DNA from 2 places in the Tabrizicola sp. T74 genome. Region 2 is predicted to be linked to the other one. Evidence: riboswitches for the same ligand, from Rfam matches in the RefSeq annotation. Region 2 holds a riboswitch; the other holds the start of a gene.

Region 1 (14,091 bases), on a different contig from region 2:
GCCCCGCGACCGAGGGCCGCAAATCCGACTTCGCCGGCGCCATCGTCATCGCCCCGCCCTCCGCCTTCGCCACCACCTGGGCCCAGCGCTTCCCCGACCCGGTCCTGTCCTTCGCCTCCGGCTGGATGCAGGTCCGCGCCCGCGCCCGCCAGCGTGGCGTCGAACTGCCGCTCATCCTCTCCGACCACATCGACTGGCCCCACCTCACCGCCACCATCACCGAGCTGAACCCGTCCGAAGTCTGGATCACCCACGGCCGCGAAGACGCCCTGATGCGCTGGTGCGAGCTGACCCAGCGCGCCGCCAAACCCCTCCACCTCGTCGGCTACGAGGATGAAGCGGAATGAGCCTCACCGCCTTCGCCACCCTCCTAGAACGCCTCGCCTTCACGCCCCAGCGCCTTGGCAAGGAACGCCTCCTCACCACCGCCTTCGCCGACCAGCCCGACCCCCAGCGCGGCCTGATGCTGGCCGCCCTGACCGGCGACCTGAAGCTGCGCCAAGTCACCCCCAGCCTCCTCCGCGGCCTGACCGAATCAAAGGTGGACCCCCAGCTTTTCACCTACAGCTATGATTTCGTGGGCGATCTGGCCGAGACGATCTCGCTCATCTGGCCCGAAGGCACCCGCTCCGACCCGCCGCTGTCCGAGGTCGTCCACGAACTTTCCACCACCCCCAAAATTCGCCTCCCCGCCCTCATCACCGCCCGGCTCGACAGCCTCGGCCCCTCCGAACGCTACGCCTACCTCAAGCTCGCCACCGGCGCGCTAAGGGTCGGCGTCTCTGCCCGCCTCGCCCGCGCCGCCTTTGCCAGCTGGGCCAAGCTGCCGCTGCCGCAGGTCGAGGAGATCTGGCACGCCCTGACACCCCCCTACCTCGACCTCTTCGCCTGGGCCGCAGGGGCCCCGCGCCCCGAAGCCGCCGCCCGCGCGCCGTTCCGCCCGGTGATGCTCTCCACTCCGACCGACCTCGACCAGCTTTCCACCCTCGACCCCGCCGACTATGCCGCCGAATGGAAATGGGACGGCATCCGCGTCCAGGCGGTCAGCGACGGCGGCACCCGGCGGCTCTACTCCCGGACCGGAGAAGACATCAGCGCCGCCTTCCCCGACGTGGTCGACCTGATGGATTTCGACGGGACGCTCGACGGAGAACTCCTCGTCCGCCGCGGCGGCGACATCGCCAGCTTCGGCGACCTCCAGCAGCGCCTGAACCGCAAGACCGTCACCCCCGCCATGCTCCGCTCGCACCCGGCAGGCCTGCGGCTCTACGACGTCCTGATCTGGAGCGGCCAGGACCTGCGCGACCGGCCCTACGACGCCCGCCGCGCGACCCTCGCCCAGGCCGTCGCAAACCTCGGCCCCCGCATCGATCTCTCGCCAAACCTGCCCTTCGCCACCTGGGACGACCTCGCCGCCCTCCGCCTCAGCCCGCCCGCCGACGTCATCGAAGGCGTGATGATCAAGCGCCGCGACAGCCCCTACCTTTCCGGCCGGGTCAAAGGCCCCTGGTTCAAGTGGAAACGCGATCCCCACCTGATCGACGCGGTCCTGATGTACGCGCAGCGCGGCCACGGCAAACGCTCGGGCTACTACTCCGACTTCACCTTTGGCGTTTGGAGGGGCGACGAATTGGTCCCCGTCGGCAAGGCCTATTTCGGCTTCACCGACGAGGAACTGAAGGAACTCGACCGTTTCGTCCGCAACAACACCGTCGAGCGTTTCGGCACCGTCCGCTCCGTCGCCCGCACCCGAGTGGTCGAGGTCGCCTTCGAAGGCCTCAACCGGTCCACCCGGCACAAGTCCGGCGTCGCGATGCGCTTCCCCCGGATCAACCGCATCCGGCTGGACAAACCCGCGGCCGAGGCCGACCACCTGTCCACCCTGCAGGCCATGCTCCCGCCCGAAGCGTAGTCAGAACGACACCACCGCCGCCCCCGCCTTGATCTCGGCATGCATCACGCTTGCCCCGGTGATCACCACCCCGTCCAGCAGGTCCTCCGCCCCATAGCCACGCGCTTTCACGCAAGGCGTGCAGGCCCAGATCACCCCGCCCCGCGCCTGGAAATCAGCGATCAGCGCCGCCAGCGGATCCAATGGCGGCACATGCGTCATCGCCTGCCCGCCCTTCCGCACCAGGTCTACCGCGTTCGAAGTCAGGAACATGCTGACCTGCAGCCCCGCCGTGATCCCGCCATTGGCGATGGTGAACCCGACCGAGGACAACTCGCTCGCAATCCCGTTCGTCATCACCACCACAAGTTTGTCGCTGCCCGCTGCCATGATAATCTCCTGTGCAATGCGTGGGTTTCGATGTCCCCTCATTGCCCGAAGCAGGAGCTTTCCGTCTTTGGCCGACCCGCCGAAAAGCTTGACCGATCCGCCAGAACCCGCTCGGCTTCTGGACGAAGCCCTGCGCCGGGTGCGCATCTCGGGGTCCCTGCAGTACTGTTTCATGCCGCAGGGCGACTGGACCACCGACGCCACCCCCGCGCCATGGCGGCCCAAGGACGCCATCGGCTTCCACATCGTCGCCGCCGGCCCGTGCTGGGTCGACCTGCAGGGGACCCGCACCACGCTCCAAACCGGCGACATTGCCGCCTTCCCTTTCGGCACCCCGCATATCCTTGGCGGCGGCAGGGGTGGCCGCCTGATCGACCCGGGCGGCGACCTGCCCGCCCAACCCTGGCCCGCGACCCCCACGCTCCACTACCCCGCGCCGGGCCCTCAGGTCCGCATCCTCTGCGGCTACGTCCAGTGCCAGGCCACCGGCTTCGCACCCTTCCGCGCCGCCTTGCCCGAGTTCATCCACATCCGAACCCACGGGCAGAACGACTGGCTCTCCGGCACAATCGCCCAGATCGTGACCGAGGTTGACCAGCCCCAGCCCGGCGGCGGCCCGATCCTCGAACGCCTGACCGAGCTTGCCTTCCTCGAAATCCTCCGCCGCCAGTTCCAGACCCCCGCGCCCAGGGGCTGGCTCGCCGCAATCCTCGACCCGACGCTGTCCCGCGCCCTCCTCGCCCTGCACGACGCCCCGACCCGCGACTGGACCCTCCCCGCGCTGGCCCAGGCCACCGGAACCTCCCGCTCCGCCCTGACCGCCCGGTTCGCCGAGACCCTCGGCACCTCCCCGATGCGCTACCTGCGCGACTGGCGCCTATACCTTGCCGCCGAGGCGCTGGTCGCCACCCCCGACCCGATCATCACCATCGCCATGGCGGCAGGCTACAGCACCGAAGCCGCCTTCACCCGCGCCTTCACAAGGTCGTTCGGAACACCCCCGGCAGAATGGCGGCGAACACGGTCGCGTCCATCGTAGGGTGCGCATTCATGGCGCACCGCACGTAGGTCGGGGCTTGCCCCGACTCCCTGTCAGAACAGCCCGTCGCCGCCCCTGTCCTGCTCGACGACCTCGTCCGCGACCACTGCAGCCGCCCCGCCCACCACCAGCGGCGCGCAACCTGCGAGCGTCAGCATCAAGAGTGCCGCCATCAGCATCCAACCCGTGTTCTGCATCCCTGCCTCCCCCGTTTTTCCATGTGTTGCGAAATCGTTAACGTCCGCGACCAAGTGATTGATTCCAAAGCGGTCCCAGCGTTTTCCCACCGTGGACAGGTTCAGAACTCCACCCCCGGCTGGCCCTTGATTCCGGCCCGGAAGGGGTGCTTGACCAGCGTCATCTCGGTCACCAGGTCCGCCGCCTCGATCAACTCATCCTTCGCATTCCGCCCGGTCAGCACGACATGAGTCAAGGGCGGCTTCTCGGTCTTCAGAAAGGCCAGAACCTCCCCGATATCCAGGTAGTCATACCGCAGCGCGATGTTGATCTCATCCAGCAGGACCATGCGGACCCTAGGGTCCCGGATCAGCTCCTTCGCCTTCTCCCACCCCGCCCGTGCGGCGGCGATGTCGCGGGCCTTGTCCTGCGTCTCCCAGGTGAAGCCCTCGCCCATCGCGTGGAACTGGCAGAGGTCCGAGAAATTCTCGGTGATCAGCCGCCGCTCGCCGGTGTCCCAGGCGCCCTTGATGAACTGCACCACCGCCGAAGGCATCCCATGCGCGATGCAGCGCAGGATCATCCCGAATCCGCTGGAGCTTTTGCCCTTCCCCGCCCCGGTGTGAACGATGATCAGGCCCTTCTCGCCCTCTTTCCCCGCCATGATCTTGTCCCGCGCGGCCTTCTTCTTCGCCATCTTCTGGGCGTGGCGGGCGAGGTCGTCAGTGGCAGGCGCGGGCTCGGGTGTCGCAACAGTCTCGGTCATGGTCGGTCGTGTCCTTGACAAGGGGGGGTGCGATGGCTCAGGTGGGCTGGCGCTGGTTCCTGTTTATGACAGGCGAAGAGGGAATGCGACAGGTCGGAAGCGACCCAGGCAGCCGCCCCCGCGACCGTGACCGGAGAGGTCCCATGGCCACTGGCGAAAGCCGGGAAGGCGGGGGCCGTGGGGGCCATCCCCCGTATCCGCAAGCCGGGAGACCTGCCAGCGCGGAAGGCAACCGGCGGACGGGGTGTTCCGCGACCGGTGATCGGCGGAAACGCCCCTCGCTGGCCCACCCTTTTCGCCTTAAAGGCAAGGCACCGATGGGCACGACCCTTTTCGTCTGCACCACCTGCAAGGCCGGGGAACCGGCCCCCGAGGGCGCAACGCCCCCCGGTGCCCAGCTGCATGCCGCCCTTACCGCCGAGCCCACGCCCGAAGGCGTCCGCATCGTCGGGGTGGAGTGCCTCTCGGCCTGCAACACCGGCTGCGCCGTCTCGCTGACCAAACCCGGCGCCTGGTCCTACGTCTACGGCCGCCTTACCCTTGACGACGTCCCCGCGATCCTGGAGGGCGCCGGGAAATACGCTGCAACCACGGACGGCATCGTCCCCTGGCGCGACCGCCCCACCGTCTTCCGCAAGCAATCCATCGCCCGCATCCCTCCCCTCCCGCCGCACGAAGAGGCCGCCGAATGACCGATCTGACGAAAATCCCCGTGACCGTGATCACCGGCTTCCTTGGCGCGGGCAAGACCACGCTGATCCGCCACCTGATGCAGAACCCGCAGGGCAAGCGCCTGGCGATCCTCGTCAATGAGTTCGGCACCGTGGGCGTCGACGGCGACATCCTGAAATCCTGCGCCGATGAGAATTGCCCCGTCGAGAACATTGTCGAACTCGCCAATGGCTGCATCTGCTGCACCGTCGCCGACGACTTCATCCCGACGATCGAGCAGCTGATGGCCATGCCCCAGCGCCCCGATCACATCCTGATCGAGACCTCGGGCCTCGCCCTGCCGAAGCCGCTGCTCAAGGCCTTCGACTGGCCCGCGATCCGTTCGAAGATCACGGTCGACGGCGTCATTGCGCTCGCCGATGCCGAGGCCGTCGCGGCGGGCCGCTTCGCCCCCGACGTGGACGCCGTAGAAGCCCAACGCGCCGCCGATGACTCGCTCGACCACGAAACCCCGCTCTCCGAAGTCTTCGAAGACCAGATCCTCTGTGCCGACCTGATCCTCCTGTCCAAGGCCGACCTCGCTGGGGAAGCGGGCCTTGCGGCGGCGAAGGACGTGATCGCTGCCGAGATGAACCGCCCGGTCCCCATGCTCCCCATGACTGACGGCGTGATCGACCCCCGCGTGATCCTCGGCCTCAATGCCGCCGCCGAGGACGACCTCGCAGCCCGCCCCTCGCACCACGACGGCGAGGACGACCACGAGCATGACGACTTCGATTCCGTCGTCATCGACCTGCCCGAAGTCACCGACCCGGAGGCCCTGACCACCGCCATCGTCCGACTGGCCGAAGAGCTGAACATCCTCCGCGTCAAGGGCCACGTCGCCGTCGCCGGCAAACCCCTGCGCCTTCTGGTCCAGGCCGTCGGCGCCCGGGTCCGCATGCAGTTCGACCGCCCTTGGGGCACCGCCCCGCGCAAGTCGCAGCTGGTCGTGATCGCCGAACACGACGACATCAATGAGGCCGCCATCCGCAGGGTCCTGGGGGCCTGACTGACGTGAACCACCCCTTCCCATCCCGCAGGCCCAAAGCGCCTCCCTCCCCCCAGCGTGGGGGAGGGCCGGGGTGGGGGGGCACCTCTCTCGGGAGGACCTGATGCACGTCGTCTTCCGCGAAAGCCACGGGCTGGAGGAAACCGAGACCCCCTTCGACCTCGGCCAGGACCCCGCTGACCTCATCGTCCTCAGCTTCTCCGACAGCGACCTCGGCGCCTTCACGGCAGGCTATGAGCGCATGAGTAAGGTGGGCAAAGATGCCCACCCTACCGTGCGTCTCGCCAACATCGTGGCGCTGAAGCACCCGATTTCCGTCGATACCTACGCCGAGCGGACCCTGTCCGGCGCAAAGGCCATCCTCGTCCGTCTGATCGGCGGCGAGGCCTACTGGCCCTATGGCCTCGCCACGCTGCAGGACCTCGCCCGCCGCAACGGAATCGCCTTGGCGGTCCTCCCCGCCGACGGCCGCCCCGACCCGCGCCTCGACGAGCTGTCCACCCTCCCCGTCTCAACCCTCCGCCGGTTGCAGTCCCTCTGCGACGAAGGCGGGGCCGTCGCCGCCCATGCCGCGCTTGCGCAACTGGCCCTAGCCGCAGGCATCTACGCCGCCCCGGTGTTGGGTGAAAAGACTGTGCCGCAGATGGGGTTCTACGATCCCGACCGGGGGGTCATCCCCGCGCCGCAGGCCCTCCCGATTCAGGGGGTGGGAACGACGCCCGCTAAAGGCTCCATCCTCGTCACATTCTACCGCAGCTACCTGACCTCCGGCGACACTGCGCCCGTGGACGCCCTGATCCACGCCCTCCGCGCCGCAGGTTTCCAGACCTACGGCGCCTTCGCCCCGAGCCTGAAGGCCCCCGGCGTGGCCGACTGGCTCTCCGCCCACCTGACCGCAAACCCGCCCATCGCGATCCTCAACGCCACCGCCTTCTCCGCCAAGTCCGACGCCGGCGCGACGCCCTTTGACGCGGCCACTTGCCCCGTCTTCCAGGTCGCCCTCTCCACGGCCCGCCGTCGCGACTGGGCCACCTCCGACCGGGGCCTGTCGCCCGCCGACCTCGCCATGCACGTCGTCCTGCCCGAGGTCGACGGCCGCCTCTTTGCCGGCATCGTCAGCCACAAGTCCCCCGGCAAAAAGCACCCCGAGCTCCAATTCTCCCGCTTCGCCCACCGCGCAGATGCCGCCCGCATCCAGGCCGTGGTCGACCGCGTCACCCACTGGCACCGCCTCGCCACCACCCCCGCCGCTGACCAGCACCTGGCGATCATCCTCTCCACCTACCCCGGCCGCGCGCACCAGATGGCCCACGCCGTCGGCCTCGACGCCCTGGCCTCGACCGATCGCCTGCTCACCACCCTGGCCGCCGAGGGTTACCAGGTCACCAAAGGCGCACCGCTGACCGAGGCCCTGACCGAAACCCTCACGTGGCCCCTAACCGCATACGAGACGGAACTCCAAACCCTCCCGGAACCCCTCCGCCAGGACCTGACCGAGGCCTGGGGCGACCCCACCAGCGACCCCTCGGTCAAGGATGGCCAATTCCACTTCCCCGCCACCCGCCGCGGCCACACTCTCATCGCGCTGCAACCCGAACGCGGCGAGGTCCAGACACGCGACGACAGCTACCACGACCTCTCCCGCACCCCGCGCCACGCCTACGTCGCCTTCTACCTCTGGCTCCGCGCGCAAGGAGCCCACGCCCTGATCCACATGGGCGCGCACGGCACGCTGGAATGGCTCCCCGGCAAGTCCGTCGCCCTGTCCGACACCTGCTGGCCCGAGGCGCTGATCGGCCCCACACCAGTCATCTACCCCTTCATCGTCAACGACCCCGGCGAGGCCGCCCAGGCCAAGCGCCGCATCGGCGCCGTCACCCTCGGCCACCTGCCCCCCCCGCTGACCGCCGCCCAAGTCCCCCCCGAACTCCAGCGCCTTGAACGGCTGCTCGATGAATACTCCACCGCCGACGGTCTCGACCCCGCTCGCCGCACCCGCCTCATCGCCTCGATCCGCGACGAGGCGTCAGCCTCGGGCGTGGCGCAGGACCTCGGCCTCGCCCCGAACGCCACCCCCGCCGAGGCGATCACCCGCATCGACCGCTTCGTCTGCGACCTGAAGGAAAGCCAGTTCGGCCAAGGCCTCCACATCTTCGGCGAAGGGCAAGGAGAAAACAAAGGCCTCCTCACCGCCCTGAACGGCCACCGCGTCGCCCCCGGTCCCGCAGGCTCCCCGAACCGTGGCCGCAGCGACGTCCTTCCCACCGGCCGCAACCTCTTCTCCGTCGACCCCCGCGCCGTCCCCTCCCGCAACGCCCATGCCCAGGGCGTCAAGCTGGCCGAGGAACTGATCCGCCGCCACCTGCAGGACCACGGCGACTACCCGCGCGGCCTCGTCGTCGACCTCTGGGGCAGCGCCACCATGCGCACCGCGGGGGAAGAGTTCGCCATGGCCCTCCACCTCGCCGGCCTCGCCCCCAAATGGGACGACGGCTCCGCGAGGGTCTCCGGATTCGAAATCCTCCCCCTCTCCCTCCTCGGCCGCCCCAGGATCGACGTCACCCTCCGCGTCTCCGGCCTCTTCCGCGATGTCTTCCCGACCCTCGCCCAACTCTTCGAAGCCGGGGCCGAGGCGCTCAGCTGCCGAGACGAAACCCCCGAAGACAACCCCTACACGACCCGTGCCTCCCGCGTCTTCGGCCCCAAGCCCGGCCTCTACGGCCTCGGCATGGGCACCGCCGCCGACACCTTCACCGACGAGGCCCGCGCCGCCGCAGGGGAAGCCTGGCTCAAGGCCTCAAGCTGGGCCATCGGCCCCGACGGCCAGGCCCATGAGGCCCGCGCCGCCCTCGAAGCCCGTGTTCTAGCGTCAGACAGTTTCGTCCACGCCCAGGACCTCCCCGAAACCGACGTCCTGATCGCCGCCGACTACGCCGCCCACGAAGCTGGCTTCGCCGCCGCTGTCGCCAAACTGGGTGGAGCCAAACCCACCCTCTACCACCTCGACGCCACCCGCCCCGACACCCCCCACGCTCGGACGCTGACCGAGGAAATCGCCCGCGTCGTCCGCGCCCGCGCCGCCAACCCAGCCTGGGCCGAAGGCATGATGCACCACGGCTTCCGCGGAGGCGCCGAGATCGCTGCCACCCTCGACCACATGGCCGCCTTCGCCCACCTGGCCCAGGTCGTCCCCCCGCACCTCTTCGACCTATACCACGACGCCACCCTCGGCCGCGATGAGGTCCGCGACTTCCTGAGCCGCGAGAACCCCGCCGCTCTCGCCGCCATGGAAGACCTCTTCCGCCGCCTGAGAGACGCCGGCCTCTGGCAAACCCGCCGCAACTCCATAGCCGCCCGGCTGGACGGTGCGGCATGACCAAGCCCTTTCACCTGTTCATAAATATCCCCGCCGGAGGCCCTTCGCCCGAGCCGTTTGCGCGCCCTTCGCGCGCAGAGGCGAGACAAAAGGCGTGCGCGTCAGCGCTCAATCTGAAACCCGCCCCAACCCAGGGGCGCACCGCATGACCGGCTGGGAAATCAAGGGCTGGTGCCCCGGCGCGCTCCGCCCGATGCAGTCCGGCGACGGCCTTGTCGTGCGCATCCGCCCCCCCTTGGGCCGGCTGACCCCGGCACAGGCACAGGCCATTGCGCAGGCCGCCGAGACCCACGGCAACGGCATCATCGACCTCTCCGCCCGCGCCAACCTGCAACTGCGCGGCGTGACCGATGCCTCCCACCCCCGCCTCATCGACGACCTCCGCGCCCAAGGCCTAATCGACCCCGACATCGAGACCGAAAGCCTCCGCAACCTCATCGTCACACCTTTCCGCGACGCCGAGACCAACAGACTCGCCGCAAGTCTCACCGCGGCTCTTGCCAATATGCCCAGCCTCTCCGGCAAGTTCGGCTTCGCGCTCGATACCGGCCCGCGCCCGATCCTGACCGGGGCCTCCGCCGACATCCGCATTGAACGTGCAAGAGATTGCCGCCTTATCCTCCGCCCCGACGGCCACCCGCTGGGTCAACACGTCACCGACCTCGCGGCCGACGCCATCGCGATGGCCAACTGGTTCGTCGCCAACGGCGGCATCACCAACGGTCGGGGCCGGATGGCCGCCCTGATCGCCCGTGGCATCAGCCCGCCGAATTGCACCCTCGCCCCCGCCGATCCGCTGCCGACCCCCTCCCCCGGCCTCCACCCAGACGGAGCCCTCGTCGCCCTCGCCTTCGGCCAGATGCGCGCCGAGACGCTCCACCAATTCGCCGCCTTGGGCCACGAGATCCGCCCCACGCCCTGGCGCATGCTCCTGATCGTCGGAGCCACCGAACTCCCTGCGATCCCCGGCCTGATCACCGACCCGGAAGACCCGATCCTCCGCATCACCGCCTGCACCGGCGCGCCCGCCTGCCCGCAGGCGCTTGGCGACACTCGACACCTGGCCCGCCAACTCGCACCGCACCTCGCGCCCGGCGAACCCCTCCACATCTCCGGCTGCGCCAAGGGCTGCGCCCACCCGACCGCCGCGAAGACCACCCTCACCGCCACCGGCCAGGGCTACGACCTGATCCGGAACGGCACCGCCCATGACACGCCCAGCCTGCGCAATCTCTCCCCGCAGGCGATCCTCGACCACCTGAAGGCCCCGAATGCCCCACCTCTATGAAACCGACGGCGCCGCGATCTACCTGCAAAGCTTCGCCATGATCCGGGCCGAGGCCGACCTCGCCCGCTTCACGCCCGAGGAAGAGATCGTCGCCGTCCGCATGATCCACGCCGCCGGGATGGTGGAGCTTGCGCCCCATATACACTTCACCCCCGGCATGGCCATCGCCGCCCGCGCAGCCCTGGAGGACGGCGCCCCGATCCTCTGCGACGCGCGCATGGTCAGCGAAGGCATCACCCGCGCCCGCCTGCCCAAGGACAACGACGTCATCTGCACCCTGCACGACCCCAAGGTCCCAGCACTGGCAAGGGAGATGGCAAACACCCGCTCCGCTGCCGCCCTCGAACTCTGGCGCCCGCACCTTGCCGGGGCCGTGGTCGCCATAGGCAACGCCCCCACCGCACTCTTCCACCTCCTGAACATGCTGGAAGACCCCGCCTGCCCCCGCCCCGCCGCGATCATCGGCTGCCCGGTGGGCTTCGTTGGCGCCGCGGAATCCAAGGACGCGCTGATGGAGGTCCCTCCGGCCCCGAGCGTCATCGTCAAGGGCCGCCTCGGCGGCAGCGCGATCACGGTGGCCGCCGTCAACGCCCTCGCCTCCCGGAAGGAATGACCATGGCCCCCCCGACCGGAAAGGTGATCTGTGCGGGCCTCGGCCCCGGCGACCCGGAGCTGATGAGCCTCAAGGCCGCCCGCACCATCGGGGCTGCGAAACACGTGGCCTACTTCCGCAAGGAAGGCCGCGCCGGTCAGGCGCGCCGGATCGTCGACGGCATGCTCCCCCTGGACGCCATCGAATACCCGATGGAATACCCCGTCACCACGGAACTGCCCTTCGACAGCCCGGGATACATCGACGCCTTGGCGCATTTCTACGACGACTGGGCCAATCGTCTCGCTACCCTCGCCGCAACCGAGGACGTGGTGGTCCTTTGCGAGGGCGACCCGTTCTTCTACGGCAGCTTCATGCACCTCCACTCGCGCCTGCAGGGCCGTGTCCCGGTGGAGGTCATCCCCGGCATCACCGGCATGACCGGCTGCTGGAACGCCACCGACACGCCGATCACCTGGGGCGATGACGTGCTGACCGTCCTCATGGCCACGCTGCCCGAGGATGACCTCGTCCGCCACATGGACCAGGCCGACGCACTGGTCATCATGAAGACCGGCCGCAACCTGCCCCGCGTCCGCCGGGCGCTGGAGCGGACGGGGCGGCTGGACCAGGCCTGGCTTGTCGAGCGCGGCACGATGCCAAACCAGCGCGTCGCGCGGCTGGCCGAGGTCGACCCGAACGACTGCCCCTACTTCGCCATCGTCCTCGTCCACGGCCACGGTCGCCGCCCGGAGTTGCCCGAATGAGCGGCTGGCTGGCCATAGCGGGCCTTGGGCCGGGCGACGACCAGCTGGTCACGCCCGAGGTCACGGCGGCCCTGGCAGAGGCCACCGACGTCGTCGGCTATATCCCGTACGTCGCACGCATCGCTCCGCGACCGGGCTTGACCCTCCACCCCTCCGACAACCGCGTCGAACTAGACCGCGCCCGCGCCGCGCTGGAGATGGCGGCCACGGGCCGGAAGGTCGTCGTCGTCTCCTCGGGCGACCCAGGAGTCTTCGCCATGGCCTCCGCCGTGTTCGAGGCACTGGAGGGCCGCCCGGACTGGCAAGCGCTCGACATCCGCATCCTGCCCGGCATCACTGCAATGCTTGCCGCAGCCGCCGCTGCGGGTGCCCCCCTGGGCCACGATTTCTGCTGCATCAACCTTTCCGACAACCTGAAACCCTGGGAGGTCATCGACACCCGCCTCCGCCACGCCGCCCGCGCCGATTTCGCGATGGCCTTCTACAACCCCCGCTCCGCCTCGCGGCCCGAGGGCTTCGTGAAGGCTCTGGCGACCCTCCGCGAAGAGTGTGGTCCTAACCGCCTGATCACCTTCGCCCGCGCCGTCTCCACCTCCGAGCAGCGCCTGACGACCGTCACCCTTGGCGAGGCGACACCCGAGATGGCCGACATGCGCACCGTCGTCATCGTCGGCAACTCCGCCACCCGCCGCGTCGGCCCCTGGGTCTACTCGCCCCGGAGCGTGAAATGACCGCCGAAACCCTCGTCGTTCCCTTCGCTTCCTCCTCGGAGCACCCCAGCGAGGAGTGCCCGAAGGGCTCGACGAGCCGTCCCCTAGAGCCACGCCATAACTTCGGCCACGGTCCGCGCCACCTGGCGCTCGGGCACCCAGGGCCGGTCGATCAGAACCACCGGCAGCCCCAGCTCCCGCGCCGCCACCAGCTTGGCCTCGGCACCCGCTCCGCCGGCATTCTTGGCGACGATCACCTCGATGCGGTGCTCCTGCAGCAAGGCCCGGTCGCCCTCCACCGTGAAGGGTCCGCGCGCTATCACCGCTTCGGCGCGGGGCAGGGGCAGCGGTTCGGTCGGGGGATCGACCAGCCGGAGCAGGTAATGGTGCTGCGGCGCCCCGGCGAAGGCGTCCAGGTTCTGCCGCCCGATCGCAAGGAAGACCCGGCGCGGGGTCTCGCCCAGCGCCGCCACGGCTCCTGCAAGATCAGGGACATGAGTCCAGCGGTCGCCTTTAGTTGCGGCCCAGGGTTCACGTTCGAGGGCGATCAGCGGGATTCCCGTGGCCGCAGCGGCGTCTATCGCGTTCCGGCTCATCTGCGCGGCGAAAGGGTGGGTCGCGTCGATCACGTGAGTGACGCGCTCCGCTTTCAGATAGGCCGCAAACCCAGCGACCCCGCCGAACCCGCCCACGCGGACGGGCAGGGGCTGCGCCAGCGGGCTTTCCGTCCGTCCGGCGTAGGAATACACCGCGTCCACCCCGGCCTCCGCCAAGGCGCGGGCCATGCGGGCGGCCTCGGTGGTGCCGCCCAGAAGCAGGACGCGGGGCGGAAGGAGGGGGGGCATGGCTGATCCCTGGCTCACGATCATCGGTCTGGGCGAAGATGGACTGGAGGGCCTGTCGCCCGCAAGCCGCGAAGCGCTGGCTTCCGCCACCGCGATCTTCGGCGGCCCGCGCCATCTGTTGCTGGTGGACGCCGGCGACAAAGGCCACCCCTGGCCCATCCCCTTCGACGCCACCCCCGTTCTAGCACACCGCGGGCAACCCACCGTCGTCCTCGCCTCGGGTGACCCGTTCTGGTTCGGCGCGGGCGGCAGCCTGATGGCGCATCTGCAACCCGGCGAATGGGTGTCAAATCCCGCGCCCTCGACCTTCCAGCTTGCCGCGAACCGCCTCGGCTGGCGGCTGGAGGAGGTGCACTGCCTCGGCCTCCACGCCGCCCCGTTCACCCGTCTGGGCCCGGTGCTTGGCAAGGGGGTCCACGCGATCTGCACCCTCCGCGACGGAGCCGCCGTCGCCGACCTCGCCTCCTGGCTGCAAGGGAACGGCCACCCCAATGCCCGCATCACCACCCTCGAACGCCTCGGCGGCC
Region 2 (14,091 bases):
GTCTCGCTCCTCCCCGCCCGGATGGGCGCCCGCTGGGCCGCGAACCCCAGGCGCATGGCGCTGGTTGACCGGCTGTTCAACAAGGGCCGTCGCCTGCGCACCGATTCCCTGCGCGGCTTCCTCATGCTGTACGTCCTGGCGGGCCTGAAGGGCTGGCGGCGCAAGACGCTGCGGCATCACCAGGAAACCCTCCACCGCGAGGCCTGGCTGGCCCGCGCCGAGGCCGCGCTGGCCCAGGACTACGCCCTGGGGGTCGAGGTGATCCGCTGCCGCCGCCTGGTGAAGGGCTATTCCGACACCCTCGCGCGCGGGCTGTCGAAGTTCGACCGGGTCCTCGCGGCCATCGACCTGGTCACGGGGCGCGAAGACGCAGCCGACTGGGCGCGCCGCCTGCGCGAAGCCGCCCTGAAGGACGAGGAAGGCAAGGCGCTCGACGGCGCGATCCAGACGATCCGCAGCTTCGTCTAGCTTAGCGCACGGAAACTGCCGTTCCACCAGACCAGCCCACCCGCGCCCGCCGTCGTGCGGATGGCGCGGACCCGGCCGATCAGGATGGAATGGGTGTCCCGCTCGATCATCTCTTCGACCGTGCAGTCGAACGCCACGGGTGCCCCCTTCAGCAGACGCGCCCCGGTCACGGCGTTCTCCCACTCCGCCCCGTCATAGCGCGCCGGCCCCTTCACCCCGCCAAAGCCCGAGAACCGTTCGGCTACCGCCTGATGCGCGGCCCCGAGCGACGACCAGCCAAAGCGGCCATACCTGACCAACAGCGGGTGGCTCGACGCCGTGCGGCTGATCGAAGCCAGCAACAAGGGCGGGTCAACGGACGGGGCCACGACCGAGGTGACGACCAGACCAGACGCTTCATCCCCATCGCCCACGGTGATGACGCTGATGTTGCCGACAAGAGCGCCCATCGCGGCGCGGAATTCCTTCGCGGTCGGTTCCCCGTCCATCCTGCCCTACCTGATCCCGGCGGCGGCCAGTTTCGGCAGCACCGTGTCGCGGAAATAGGGGAACTCTTCGACGTAATCCACGAAGGACAGCGTGGTCCCGGCAAAGCCCGCCGCATGCAGCCGCAGGATGCCTTCGGCCACCTGGTCCGGTGTGCCGATCAGGGGGTAGCCGCCATGGCCCAACGCAAACAGGTGCTTGATCTGCGCCAGAAGGTCATGCGGAAAGCTGTGCGCATGGGCGAATTGCAGGCGCACCAGGTTGTCCACCGCCTCGGTATCGGCGTTCTGGACGGCGGTGTAATCGGCATAGGCCTTGGCCTCGGCTTCGGTCGGACGGCAGATGACATGGGAGAAGGTCAGCACGTTCACCTCGCGTCCCTTGGCGCGGGCCTGGGCCTTCAGCTCGGCGATCTCGGTCTTCGACCGGTCAAGGTCGATGGCCGGGGTGAACAGGAAGTTCGCGTTGTCGGTGGCGAACTCGCGCCCCTGCGGGCTGCCTGCAGCATTGATGATCGGCACCGATCCGCGCACCAGCTTCGGGTCGCCCTTCACCCGCTTGGCCTTGAAGTACTTGCCGTCCCAGTCGAAATGCGTGTCCGACGCCCACAGCTTGCGCACCAGGTCGAACCATTCCTGCGCATAGCCGTAGCGGGTTTCGTGGTCGTCCGGCAGCGTCAGGCCCAGCGCCTCGTACTCCGGCTTGTTCCAGCCCGCGACGATGTTCAGCCCCGCGCGGCCATGGCTGATGTGGTCGATGGTGGCCATCTGCTTTGCCACCACCACCGGGTGGTTCGCGGCGGTATGGATCGTGGCGAAGACCGCGATGTTCTTCGTCGCTGCCAGCAGGCCCGCGGCCCAGGTCATCGTCTCCAGGACGCCACCGTGGAAATCCGTCTCGCCGCCATAGCCGATCCAGCGCGCGATGGGCAGCATGAAGTCGATCCCGGCCTCATCCAGCATCTGCGCCAGTTTCAGGTTGTTGTCCCAGCTATTCACCCAGCGTTCGGGCACCTTGGTGGGGGTCATCCCCGACGAGCAGTTGGTCGAGAAGGTGCCCAGGCGAAAGCGATCGCCCGACAGCATCGGGTGGTGCGGCATGATGGTATCCCTGTTGCAGTTTTGGTGATATTTTATGTTTGAAAGTCTATCGTAAATTCCATTTGCGTCAACGGCGGCGTGCGGCCAAGGTCGGGACGGGCAAAGGGTGCAGGGATGGCTGGGAAAACGCTTCAACCTCAAAAGGATGGCTCCGAGCCGCCGGTGCCGGGGCTCGACTGGCACTGGCACCTGGCCGAAGGCCCGACCGAGGTCGACACCACGGAACTGGAGTTCGCGCTGATGCGCACGTTCGAGGGATTCGGGCGCTGGCAGTCGGAATGCCTGGCCTCGGTCTGCGACCTTGCGGCGACCGGGCCGGAGAATGCGCTTTTGCACATCATCCGGATGAACGACCGTCCGAAGTCGATCAAGGACCTCGCCCGGCTGACCAACCGCGATGACGTGCCGAACATCCAGTACAGCCTGCGCAAGCTGATCGGCGCAGGTTTGGTCCTGCGCAAGGGGGCCGGGCGGTCCGGAGTGACCTATGAAGTGACGGATGAAGGCCGCCGCGTGACCGACGACTACGGCGCGCTGCGGCGGCGGCTGCTGATCCAGGCCGTGGCGAACGTGCCGGGGTTCAGCGACCGCCTGGCGGATGCGACGCGGACCCTGAACCTGCTCTCTGGCATCTACGAAGAGATCTCGCGCGTCGCCGCCACGCACCGGCGGGGCTAGGCCAGCGCCGGCTTAACCCCCTGGACCTGCGGCCGGTCCAGCCGCCGGTGCAGCGCCTTCGCTACCCGCGCATAGCGGCCCGGCTTCACCGGCATCTGCCATTCCATGAACCGCTGCAGCGGGCCGATCGACAGGTCCATGTCCGCAAGCAGTTCGTCAATCTGGTGCATCGAGAACGGGATGATGTTCGTTCCCCGCGCATGCTTGCCCTCGGTCCGCTCCTCCATCCAGCGCAGGCGCTGGTCGGTGATCGCCAGTTGCTCGGCCTCGGACGGCAGGGTCAGGCCGCCACCCAGATAGGCCGCGATCCACAGCGCGCCCATCTCTGCCGACAGGGGCGAGAAGAACGACGAGTTGTAGCCGTTGAACGCCAGGTTCCGCACGCCCGTCGGCAGGATGCAGCGATAAAGCCGGAAGTTGCCGCGCTTGTCCTGGATGCGGGCCTGCAGGTCTGCGGACAGGAACGGCACCTCCTGCCGCCAGCCGGTGCCGCAGATGACGATGTCCGCCGGGATCTTCTGACCGGACTTCAGCAGCGCAAACCGCCGCCCGCCCTCGACGATCAGCTGCGCGATGGCATCGTCGCGCTTCAGCGCGATCCGCCCCGTGGCCAGCCGGTCGAAGAAGCCGTCGGTCACGAGGCTGACGGTCGACCGGGCGATGCGTTCGAACGACCCGCGCGGCAGGGCGCCCCTTTGCTTCAGCTTCAGCTGCCGGGTGATCACCGACTGGACCGAGCCGACCATCGAATTGCGCACCGGGCGACCCGCGCCATGCAGGAACTTCTCGAACCCCTGCAGGCGGATATAGGGAAACAGCGCCTCGCCCATCCGGGTCAGGAACAGGTACTTGTAGTTCAACACCCCGGCCAGCTTCTTCGGCATCTTCCAGATCAGCTCGCGCGCAACGACCGTCATCGAGGCCGTCACATCCGCCAGCCCCACCGCCACATCGCAGGACGACTTGCCATAGCCGATGACCACCACGTGCTTGCCGCGCGCCTCATCGAGGTTCAGGAATTCCGACGAATGGCAGATCTCCCCCCCCGCCGCGCGGAACGCCTCGGCTCCCGGAAAGTCTGGCACGGCGGGGACCGAGAAGATGCCGTTGCAGACGGTCAGGAAATCGAAGGTCTCGGTCGCCTCTGCCCCGCCTTCGGGCCGGAACGTCACCGCCCAGCGCCCGTCCGCGCCCTGTTCAGCCCGGGTGACCGGGGTCGACAGGCGCAGCATGGGCTTCAGCCCGAACTGGTCGGCATAACTTTCCAGATAGGCCTGAACCTGCTGCCCGCTCGGCCATTCCGGGTAGTCGCGCGGCATCGGGAAATCGGACAGGCAATAGGTGTCCTTGCCGTTCTGGGTGCTGACCCCGGGGTACAGCCGCGTCCGGCTCCAGACCCCGCCCACGTCGGGGACCTTCTCGAACACGGTCACCTCATGGCCGAAGTCGCGCAGGTGACGCGCGGTGGTCAGGCCGGCAAACCCGGCCCCGATGATGGCGATCTTCATGGGGTGGCTCCCTCTCAGGACATCAGTTTCGGGATCGCGGGCTCGGCCTGTTCGGGGCCCATCGCGGTGTAGCCGCCGTCCACGCGGATATCGGTGCCGGTGATGAAGCTCGCCTCGTCCGAACACAGGAACAGGACCGCCGCCGCCACCTCCTCGGGGTTGCCGACCCGGCCCAGCAGGTGGAACGGAGCCGCGACGGCATCGGTCTTGGCCCGGTTCCCGCCGGTCAGCTGGTCCATGATGTTCGACCAGGTCCAGCCCGGGCTCACCGCGTTGACCCGGATGCCATGCGGCGCCAGGTCCATCGCCTGGTTCCGCGTCAGCTGCAGGATCGCGGCCTTCGACACCGGATAGACCCAGCGCCCGGTCTGCGCCACGCGGGAGGAGATCGACCCGAAGTTCACGATCGCACCCTTCGTGGCCTTCAACTCGCCCAGCGCGGCCTCCATCAGCATGACCGACCCGACCAGGTTGATATCCAGCGCCTCCAACCATTCGGCGCGCGTGGTCTCGGCCCCCTTGTCCAGGTAGGAACAGGCGACGTTGACCAGGAAATCCACCCGGCCGAAGCGCGCCTTGGTGGCCTGCACCAGCGCCGCGATCTCGGCATCCGACCGCAGGTCGCAGCGCTGGAACGCCACCGAATCAGACAGCATCCCGGCAGGCGCATCGACGATGTCGGCGACCATCACCCGGACCCCTGCCTCGGCAAACGCCGTCACGACGGCCTGCCCGATCTTGGTGACCCCGCCCGGCACGATCGCCACCTTGCCCTGCAATCCGCGCATCGCTCCCTCCAGTTCCTTGAAACTTGAAAGAGTTTCCGCCCCCCGTACCGTCCGCGCTATCCGCCGGGCGAGGCCACTATCCGGAAAACGAAAAAATCTGCGACAAAGCGTCCGTCCCCGGCCCCGCCATGCTAGCCTGTCGCATCTGGCGACCTGGGATGCGGGCAATGCTGCAAGGCCCCTTGGCACTGAACGGCGCGCGGCCCCTGGCCGCCCATGCGCTGTTTGCCTCGCGCGACCTGGACGAGGCGCGCGACAAGGTCGCCGCCGTCTTCTGCCCGCACCGGCTGGAAACCATCGGCAAGGGCGCAAGGCTGGATGCCCGGCACCACCACCTGGCGGGCGCAGGCCTTAGCCTCAACTACATCGAATACGGCGCGCGCACCCTGATCGCGCCCGGGGCGCTGGAAACCTTCTACCTGGTGCAGATCCCGCTGTCGGGACGGGCCGCCGTGGTCAACGGCAAGGCACAGTACCTGTCTGACCGGGGCCAGGCGGCGGTGCTGAACCCGCACCGCGAAACCACGATGATCTGGGAGGAAGGCACCGGCCAGCTTCTCCTCCAGATCGACCGCCAGGCGCTGATGGCCCATCTTGCCGCCCAGTTTGGTCACCCCGTCGACCGCCCGATCAGCTTTGATGGCCCCCTGGACGTGACCAGCGGGGCTGGGGCCGCCCTCCGCAGGTTGCTCCTCTACCTCGTCGCCGAAGCCGATCAGGGCGCATGTCCCCTAGGGCAGGGCATGCTGGCGCGGCAGGTCGAGGCCACGCTGATGACGGGCCTACTGGAGGCGAGCCACCACGACTATGCCGCCGACCTCGGCCGCAGCCGGGCCCTGCCGCGTCCCCGCCACCTGCGCCTGGCCGAGGGCTACATCGAGGCGCATCTTGCCGACCAGATCACCGTCGAGGACGTGGCCCAGGCGGCGGGCATCTCGGTCCGCGGGTTGCAACTGGCGTTCCGCGATCACCGCGGCACCTCGCCGCTTGGCTTTTGGCGCGACCTGCGGCTGCAGCGTGCGCACCAGGCGCTGGCGGCGGGCGAAGGCTCGGTCACCGAGGTGGCGCTGAAATGGGGCTTTGCGCATTTCGGCCGCTTCTCGCAGGCCTACCGGCAACGCTATGGTCTCTCGCCCAGCCAGACCCTGCGGTCGGCACGCGGGCCGGGCGCATCGGACTAGTCTGGGGCCTCCTCACCGCTGGCGCGGTCATCGGCGAAAGTGTCGCTTTCCGTCTTGCACCAGGGCCCGATCCGGAGCACACAAGGACGTGATGGTTCCCGGCATGACGCAAAGCGTGGCCCGGGTGAAAAGGGAACGGGGTGAGGTGTAGGCATCAGCCGCCAAATCCCCGACTGCCCCCGCAACTGTAAGCGGCGAGCGACCCCTCCGAAGCCACTGGCATTCAGCCGGGAAGGTGGGGGGAGAGCATAGACCCGCGAAGTCAGGAGACCTGCCATCGAAACCAATGACCGCCGGGCGGGGTGCCCCGGAAGGAGTGTTCGATGGACGACCCGCGGCCCAAGGCCCGACCCTATTCCGTAGCGCAATCCGCGCCGCACCAGATCCTTGTCTGCAAGGCCTGCAAGCACAAGGGCGACGCCTGCAAGCCGGGCTTTGACCTTCTGAAACGGCTGCGCGCCGCCATCGCCATGGCCGACCTTGGTGACCAGTTCGAGGTCTCCGGCACCGCCTGCCTTGCGGGTTGCGTGCCCGACCACGGCGAACCCTGCGTCGTCGGCTACCGCGCGACCGAGAAAGCCACCTGGCTTTTCGGCGACATCGACCCCGACCAGCCTTTGGACGACCTCATCGCCTTCGCCCGCAGCTATGCCGCGCTGAACGACGGCTGGATGACCGGCCGCGACCTGCCGCCCAGCCTCTGCGACACCACCCTCGCCCGCATCCCGGCGGCCATGATCGTGACGCGGGAGGGGGCAATCCAATGACCGTCCTCGAACTTCGCAACGTCACCTGGGGGCCAAAGCGCGCCCCTGCCATCCTGCACGACATCTCCTTCACACTGGCCGAGGGCGAGGTCCTGGCGATCTGCGGCGCGAACGGGGCGGGCAAGTCCTCGCTCCTCCGCCTCCTCTACCGCCACCAGGCGCCCCTCTCTGGTACGGTCCTTATCCAGGGCCGCGACCTCTGGCTGACCCCTCCGCGCGAGGCCGCCCGCACTGTCGCCGCCGTCCTGCAGGAACAGCCCACCGACTTTGCGCTGACCACCCGGGACATCGTCGCGCTCGGCCGCCTGCCCCACCGGCAGGGCATGGGGCCAGGCACCCGCGACAAGGCGATCACCGACGCCGCGATGGTCCGCATGGACCTGGCCCACCTCGCCGACCGGCGCTTCGGCACCCTGTCGGGCGGCGAACGCCAGCGCGTCATGGTCGCCCGCGCGCTCGCGCAGGAACCGCGCATCCTGGTGCTGGACGAGCCCACCAACCACCTCGACATCCGCCACCAGCTGGAGCTCCTCGCCCTCCTCCGCGGCCTTGGCCTTGCCGTCGTCTGCACGCTCCACGACCTCACCCTCGCCGCCGACTTCGCCGACCGCGTCCTGATCCTCGACCGGGGTCGCGTGATCGCCGACGCCCCGCCCGATCAGGCCCTGACCGAAGCAACCATCGCCCAGGCCTTCCAGGTCATCCCCCGCATCGACCGCACCAGCGGCGCGCCCCGTTTCTCCTTCCAACTGGACCACTAGATGAAATCCCTCCTCGCCTTCCTCCTCCTTTCCACCCCCGCCCTCGCCTTCCCGGTCACGGTGAAAAGCTGCAACCGCGACGTCACCTTCGACGCCGCCCCGACCCGCGCCATCGCCAACGACGTGAACCTGGTCGAGATGATGCTGGCCCTTGGCCTCCGCGACCGGATGGTCGGTTACACCGGCGTCTCGGGCTGGAAGACGCTGGACGAGGAACTGCGCCAAGGCATCGCCGAACTGCCCGAGCTTTCCGCCCAATACCCCACGCGCGAAGTCCTGGCGGGGGCCGAACCGGACTTCTTCTTTGCCGGCTGGAACTACGGCATGAAGGTCGGCGGCGAGGTCACGCCGGAAACGCTGGAACCCCTCGGCATCAAGACCTATGAACTGACCGAAAGCTGCATCTTCGTCGGCCCCAAGGCCAAGTCCTCGATGCAGGACATGTACAACGATCTCCTCAACCTCGGCACCATCTTCGGTGTCGAGGATCGGGCAAAGGCCCTTGTCGCGGGGTATGAGGCAAGGCTTGCCGAACTCACCGCCCCCGTCGACCGCACGAACCCCCTCCGCGTCTTCGTCTATGACAGTGGCGAGGAAACCCCATTCACCGCCGGGGCCTACGCCATCCCCACCGCGCTGATCGAGGCGGCGGGCGGCCGCAACATCATGGACGACCTCGACAAAAGCTGGGCCACGGTGGCGTGGGAGCCGGTGGTGGAACGGAACCCCGAGGTCATCGTCATCGTGAACTACGGCGACGTGACGGCCGAGCAGAAGATCGCCTTCCTGGAAGCCAACCCCGCCTTTGCGGGCATCGACGCGGTGAAGAACGACCGCTATGTGGTGCTGGAATACGTCGAAGCCACCCCCGGCCCCCGCAACATCCGCGCGGTGGAAAAGCTGGTGGCGGGCTTCTGGGGGAACTGACCACCGGATGAACCGCCGCGCCGCCATGACCCTTCTGCCCGCCGCGCTTCTGGCGTCCCGCGCCCGTGCGCAGTCGCCCCGCCAGGTCCTGGTGATCGGCGCGGGCCTCGCGGGCCTTGCCGCTGCGCGCGACCTGCAGGCGGCGGGGCATCAGGTCACCGTGATCGAGGCGCGCAACCGGATCGGCGGGCGCCTCCGCACCTCGCGCCTCTGGCCGGATCTGCCCATGGACCTCGGCGCCAGCTGGATCCACGGGACCAAGGGCAACCCCCTGTCTGCGCTGGCCGACGAGGCCGGGGCACAGCGCATCGCCACCTCCTACGACCGCAGCCTCTCGCTTGGCGCCGATGGGCAAGAGGCCGACCTCGGGCATGACGCCGCCGAGGCCCTCGTCGAAGACGCTCGCGCCGCCGCCGAGGACCGCTCCAAAGACATCTCCCTGGCCGAAGCTGTCCAGTCCTCCCCCGACTGGGCCGACGCCGACCCCCAGACCCGTCGCAACGTCCGCCACTACATCAACGGCGCTTTCGAACAGGAATACGCGGGCGACTGGACCAAGGCCTCCGCCTGGTCCATTGACGCCGCGGAAGAGTTCGACGGCCCCGATGTCCTCTTCCCCGCCGGCATCGACCAGCTGACCACCCACCTCGCACAAGGCCTGACCATCCGTCTTGGCCAAACCGTCACCGCGCTTTCCCCCACCGCCACCGGCATCACGGCGACCCTGGCCGATGGCACCACCATCGCCGCCGACCAGGCCATCGTCACTCTGACCCTCGGCGTCCTGCAATCCGGGCGGGTCGCCTTTGCCGAACCCCTCGCCCCGGCACGGCAAGCCGCCGTCGACAGCCTCGGCATGGGCCTTCTGAACAAATGCTGGCTGCGCTTCGACCGCATCGCCTGGGACGACAGTGTCGACTGGATGGAGTGGCTTTCCCCAATGGACGGCCACTGGTCGCAGTGGGTCAGCCTTGGCCGGGCACTGAAGGCCCCTGTCCTCCTCGCCTTCCACGCCGGATCGCAGGCCGCCGAAAAGGAAGCCCTCGACGACGCCGCGATGATGGCCGCTGCACATGACGCCCTGAAGGCGATGTTCGGCACCGCCTTCCCCGCCCCCCTTGCGGCCCAAGTCACCAGCTGGTCGCAGGACCCCTTCGCGCTCGGCTCCTACTCCTTCCACGCCACCGGCACCTCGCCCACGACCCGCCGCGCCCTGGCCGGGTCCGACTGGGACGGCCGCCTGGTCTTCGCCGGCGAAGCGACCGAGCCCGACTATTCCGGCACCGCCCACGGCGCCTACCTCTCCGGCCAGACCGCCGCCCGCACGATCCTGGAGCGCGCCGGATGACCCCGTATCGACTCAGCGAGGAGTGCCCGAAGGGCATCGACGAGCGCCCCGTCACCCCGCTCATCGCCCGGCTTCGCCGCTCTTCGCTGACCGCCCCGCGAGGAGAAGCCGAAGGCGCACGACGAGCCATCCCAGGGGAAACGGCATGACCGAAACGCCCCTCACCGCCCCCACTTCCGCCACTCTCCGCCTCACCCGCCGCGCGGGCTTCGCGCTTGGTGGCGGCGGCGTCCTCTTCCTCGCCATCCTCCTCGCCGTCTCCGTGGGCGCGGTCCCCGTCCCCCTTTCCACCGTCTGGGGCGTCCTGGCCAACCACCTGATCCCCGGCCTCGTCACCCCCGACTGGACCGAGGGGCGTGAGGCCATCGTCTGGGACATCCGTTTCCCCCGCGCCCTTCTCGCAGCCTTGGTCGGTGCAGGCCTCGGGATCACCGGCGCGGCCCTGCAATCCGTCACCCGCAACCCCCTCGCCGACCCCCACCTCCTCGGCATCTCCTCGGGCGGGGCCTTCGGCGCCATTGCCGCCCTTCTTCACACCGGCCTCTTCCTCGGCCTTCTTACCGTCCCGCTGATGGCCTTCGGCGGGGCGCTCGCCGCCACCCTCCTCGTCCTCCTCGTCACCCAGGTCACGCAAGCCACCAGCGCCGACCGCCTCGTGCTGGCGGGCGTCGCCGTCAGCTTCATCATTATGGCCGGGGCCAACGTGCTGATCTTCCTTGGCGATCCCAAGGCGACCCATACCGTCGTCTTCTGGATGCTCGGCGGCCTCGGCCTTGCGCAGTGGAGCCACCTGATCTACCCCCTCGCCGTCCTTGTCCCCGCCGGTCTCTGGCTCTGGTCGCAAAGCGGTGCGCTGAACGCCATGTCCCTTGGGGATGAAACCGCCGCCTCCCTCGGCATCCCCGTCGCCCGCTTCCGCCTGTCGGTCTTCGTCGCAGGCGCGCTCATCACCGGCGTGATGGTCGCCTTCTCCGGCCTCATCGGCTTTGTCGGGTTGATGATGCCGCACCTCGTCCGCTTCGCCGTCGGCGGTGACAATGCCCGCGTCCTGCCCCTCTCCGCCCTCCTCGGAGCCATCTTCCTCGTCGCCGCCGACACCGTCGCCCGCGTCGTCATGGCGCCCGAGGACATGCCGATCGGTGTCGTCACCGGCCTTGTTGGCGGCGTCTTCTTCCTCTGGCTGATGGCCCGCAAGTCATGAGGATCATGATCCAGGGCGCAGGCTCGAACGTCGGCAAGTCGCTGCTCGTCGCTGGCCTTTGCCGCCATTTCACGCGTCAGGGACTGACCGTCCGCCCCTTCAAACCGCAGAACATGTCGAACAACGCCGCGGTGGCCCAAGGCGGCGAAATCGGCCGCGCCCAGGCTCTGCAGGCCCGCGCCTGTGGCGTCCAGCCCCATGTCGACATGAACCCCGTCCTCCTGAAACCCGAGTCAGAGACCGGCGCGCAAGTGATCGTCCAGGGCAAACGCCTGACCACCGTCAAGGCCCGCGACTACGCCGCGCTGAAGCCGCAGCTGATGGCCCCGGTGCTGGACAGCTTCCACCGGCTCCAGCGCGAAGCCGACCTCGTGATCGTCGAAGGCGCGGGCAGCCCGGCCGAGGTGAACCTGCGCGCCAACGACATCGCCAACATGGGCTTTGCCATCGCCTCTCAGACCCCGGTGATCCTGACCGGAGACATCGACCGCGGCGGTGTCATCGCGCAACTGGTCGGTACGCAAGCTGTCCTTGACCCCACTGACGCCGCCATGATCCGCGGCTTCCTCATCAACAAGTTCCGCGGCGACCCGCGCCTCTTCGATGACGGCTACTGCCTGATCGAGACCCGCACCGGCTGGCCCGGCCTCGGCGTCATCCCCTGGTTCCCCGACGCCCACAAACTCCCCGCCGAAGACGCCGCCGACCTTGGCGGCACGCGCGGCAGCGGAGACTTCCTGATCGCTGTCCCCCATCTGAACCGCATCGCCAACTTCGACGACCTCGACCCCCTCGCCCAGGAACCAGGGCTAACCCTACGGATCATCAAACCCGGCCAGCCCCTGCCGGTCGAGGCCGACCTCATCATCCTCCCCGGCTCCAAGGCCACCATCGCCGACCTCGCCCACTTCCGCGCGCAAGGCTGGGACATCGACCTCGCCGCCGCCCTGCGCCGGGGCGCGAAAGTTCTCGGCCTCTGCGGCGGCTACCAGATGCTGGGGCGCGAAATTGCCGATCCCGCGGGCATCGAAGGCAAACCGGGCTCCGTCCCCGGCCTCGGCCTTCTGGACCTCACCACCACCATGACACCCGACAAACGCGTGACGGAAACCGAGGCGCTCCACCCCGCCTCAGGCTCGAAGGTCAAGGGCTACGAAATCCACCTCGGCCGCACGGACGGCCCCGACCGCGCGCAGCCGATGTTCACCGTGAACGGCCAGCCCGAAGGCGCCATCCGTGCCGATGGGCGGGTGATGGGCAGCTACCTGCACGGCATGTTCACCGAAGACGCCTTCCGCCGTGCTTTCCTCGCCAGCCTCGGCGCGACACCGGGGAACCAAAGCTACGACCGGACGGTGGAGGAAACCCTCGACGCTCTGGCCGACCACCTTGCCGCGCATGTCGATTGCGCAAGGCTCCTCACCCTGGCGCAAGAGTAGGGTGGGCGACACGCCCACCTACCTTGCCAGATCGTTAACGCCCACAGCTATCGTGTTGATGTTTCAGGGGCCCAGGCACCTGTCCTGCGTGGACATCACCCGCCCGCGCAGTCGGCAATCGTCCGCGCCATCCCACCCAGAAGCGCCGCATAGGCCCCCGGCCCCGCATCCAGCGAGGACCCCACCGGATCCAGCGCCCCGCCGATCCTGACCGTGGTGCCCTCCGCCAACTGCTCGACCAGCGCCGGGTCATGCTGCACCTCCGGGAAGAGGCACACCACACCGCCCGCCTCCAACTCACCCCGCAGTTCCGCCAGCCGCGCCGCGCCGGGCGACGAAGCATCCCCCAGCGCAATACTGCCCGCGAAGTTCAGGCCATAATGGTCGGCAAAGTAGCCATAGGCGTCGTGGAACGTGACGACCGGCTTGTCCTTGACCGGTGCAAGCAACGCCTGCAACTCGGCATCCAGCGCAGCGATCTGCTCGCCCGCCGCCGCCGCATTCGCCGCGTAGGTCGCCGCGTTGCCCGGGTCGAGCTTGCTCAGATCGGCAGCGATCAGCCCCAGCCAGACCTGCGCGTTGCCGGGGTCAAGCCAGGCATGCGGGTCCTCGGACCCATGGTCGTGGCCATGGTCATGCCCCGCCTCTTCCGCATGCTCCTCCTCGTGGGCATGCTCGTCTTCATGGGCATGCTCCTCTTCGTGCCCATGCTCATCCTTGTGCTCGTGGCCCTCCGCTTTCGCCTCGCCATAGGCGCGCCGCATCGTCCCCTCGGCGTCCAGCAGTGCCAAGGCCGCCGCGCCTTCGGGCCGACCTTCCATGGCGCCTTCCAGCCAGGGCGTCAGCTCCGGCCCAATCCACACCACCAGATCCGCATCCGCCACCGCCCCTGCCTGGCTGGGCCGCAGCTGAAAGTCATGCTCGTCCGCGCCCTTGGCCAAAAGGAGCTCCGGCGTCCCGAGGTCCCCCATCACCTGCGCCACCAGCGCATGCACCGGCGGTATGTCGGTCACCACCTTCGGCACCTCGGCCAGGGCGGGGGTGGCAGTCGCAAGAAGAGTGATGATATAACGCATGGGCAGGCTTCCTTTCCCGGTCGCCGATCCATATGTATGTAATATCATAACAGGTCAAGAGCGGCGATGTCCGACCCCCATGACTGCCCCGGATGTGCGGCGCCCGACCTGGCCTTCGCGGCGCACGACCACGCCCATTGCGCGCATGACGCGCTGGAACGGGCCGAGGCGCTGACCGCCGCCACTGGTGCCCGCCTGACCCCGGTCCGCCGCCGGGTGCTGGAGATTCTGTTGGAGGAACACAAGGCGCTTGGCGCCTATGACGTGCTGGCGCGCTTGGCGCAGGACGGCTTCGGCAACCAGCCCCCGGTCGCCTATCGCGCGCTGGAATTCCTTGTGGACCAGGGCCTTGCCCACCGCATC

The links. A riboswitch is a leader RNA that binds a small molecule or an ion and turns the genes downstream of it on or off. The one in region 2 is predicted to bind cobalamin.
Region 1: linked by a shared signal. The riboswitch ahead of AC2EAL_RS04895 (DUF1636 family protein) and the one ahead of AC2EAL_RS20135 (DUF1636 family protein) in region 2 are both predicted to bind cobalamin.

Annotation. Positions count from the first base shown of each region.
Region 1 covers NZ_JBXVVT010000001.1:923,404-937,494, reverse strand. The annotation lists gene AC2EAL_RS04925 (ligase-associated DNA damage response exonuclease) at 1-347, shown strand, start outside; gene AC2EAL_RS04920 (cisplatin damage response ATP-dependent DNA ligase) at 344-1,912, shown strand; gene AC2EAL_RS04915 (DsrE family protein) at 1,913-2,281, opposite strand; gene AC2EAL_RS04910 (AraC family transcriptional regulator) at 2,370-3,320, shown strand; gene AC2EAL_RS04905 (hypothetical protein) at 3,374-3,517, opposite strand; gene cobO (cob(I)yrinic acid a,c-diamide adenosyltransferase) at 3,619-4,263, opposite strand; cobalamin riboswitch at 4,300-4,498, shown strand; gene AC2EAL_RS04895 (DUF1636 family protein) at 4,581-4,955, shown strand; gene cobW (cobalamin biosynthesis protein CobW) at 4,952-5,986, shown strand; gene cobN (cobaltochelatase subunit CobN) at 6,090-9,362, shown strand; gene cobG (precorrin-3B synthase) at 9,508-10,650, shown strand; gene AC2EAL_RS04875 (precorrin-8X methylmutase) at 10,634-11,263, shown strand; gene AC2EAL_RS04870 (precorrin-2 C(20)-methyltransferase) at 11,260-12,009, shown strand; gene cobJ (precorrin-3B C(17)-methyltransferase) at 12,006-12,740, shown strand; gene AC2EAL_RS04860 (cobalt-precorrin-6A reductase) at 12,824-13,564, opposite strand; gene cbiT (precorrin-6Y C5,15-methyltransferase (decarboxylating) subunit CbiT) at 13,563-14,091, shown strand, end outside.
Region 2 covers NZ_JBXVVT010000008.1:22,910-37,000, forward strand. The annotation lists gene AC2EAL_RS20100 (indolepyruvate oxidoreductase subunit beta family protein) at 1-468, shown strand, start outside; gene AC2EAL_RS20105 (flavin reductase family protein) at 465-956, opposite strand; gene AC2EAL_RS20110 (LLM class flavin-dependent oxidoreductase) at 963-2,054, opposite strand; gene AC2EAL_RS20115 (winged helix DNA-binding protein) at 2,169-2,732, shown strand; gene AC2EAL_RS20120 (flavin-containing monooxygenase) at 2,729-4,240, opposite strand; gene AC2EAL_RS20125 (SDR family oxidoreductase) at 4,255-5,028, opposite strand; gene AC2EAL_RS20130 (AraC family transcriptional regulator) at 5,196-6,209, shown strand; cobalamin riboswitch at 6,285-6,502, shown strand; gene AC2EAL_RS20135 (DUF1636 family protein) at 6,533-6,976, shown strand; gene AC2EAL_RS20140 (ABC transporter ATP-binding protein) at 6,973-7,737, shown strand; gene AC2EAL_RS20145 (ABC transporter substrate-binding protein) at 7,738-8,664, shown strand; gene AC2EAL_RS20150 (flavin monoamine oxidase family protein) at 8,690-10,012, shown strand; gene AC2EAL_RS20155 (FecCD family ABC transporter permease) at 10,158-11,213, shown strand; gene AC2EAL_RS20160 (cobyric acid synthase) at 11,210-12,652, shown strand; gene AC2EAL_RS20165 (zinc ABC transporter substrate-binding protein) at 12,748-13,728, opposite strand; gene AC2EAL_RS20170 (Fur family transcriptional regulator) at 13,795-14,091, shown strand, end outside.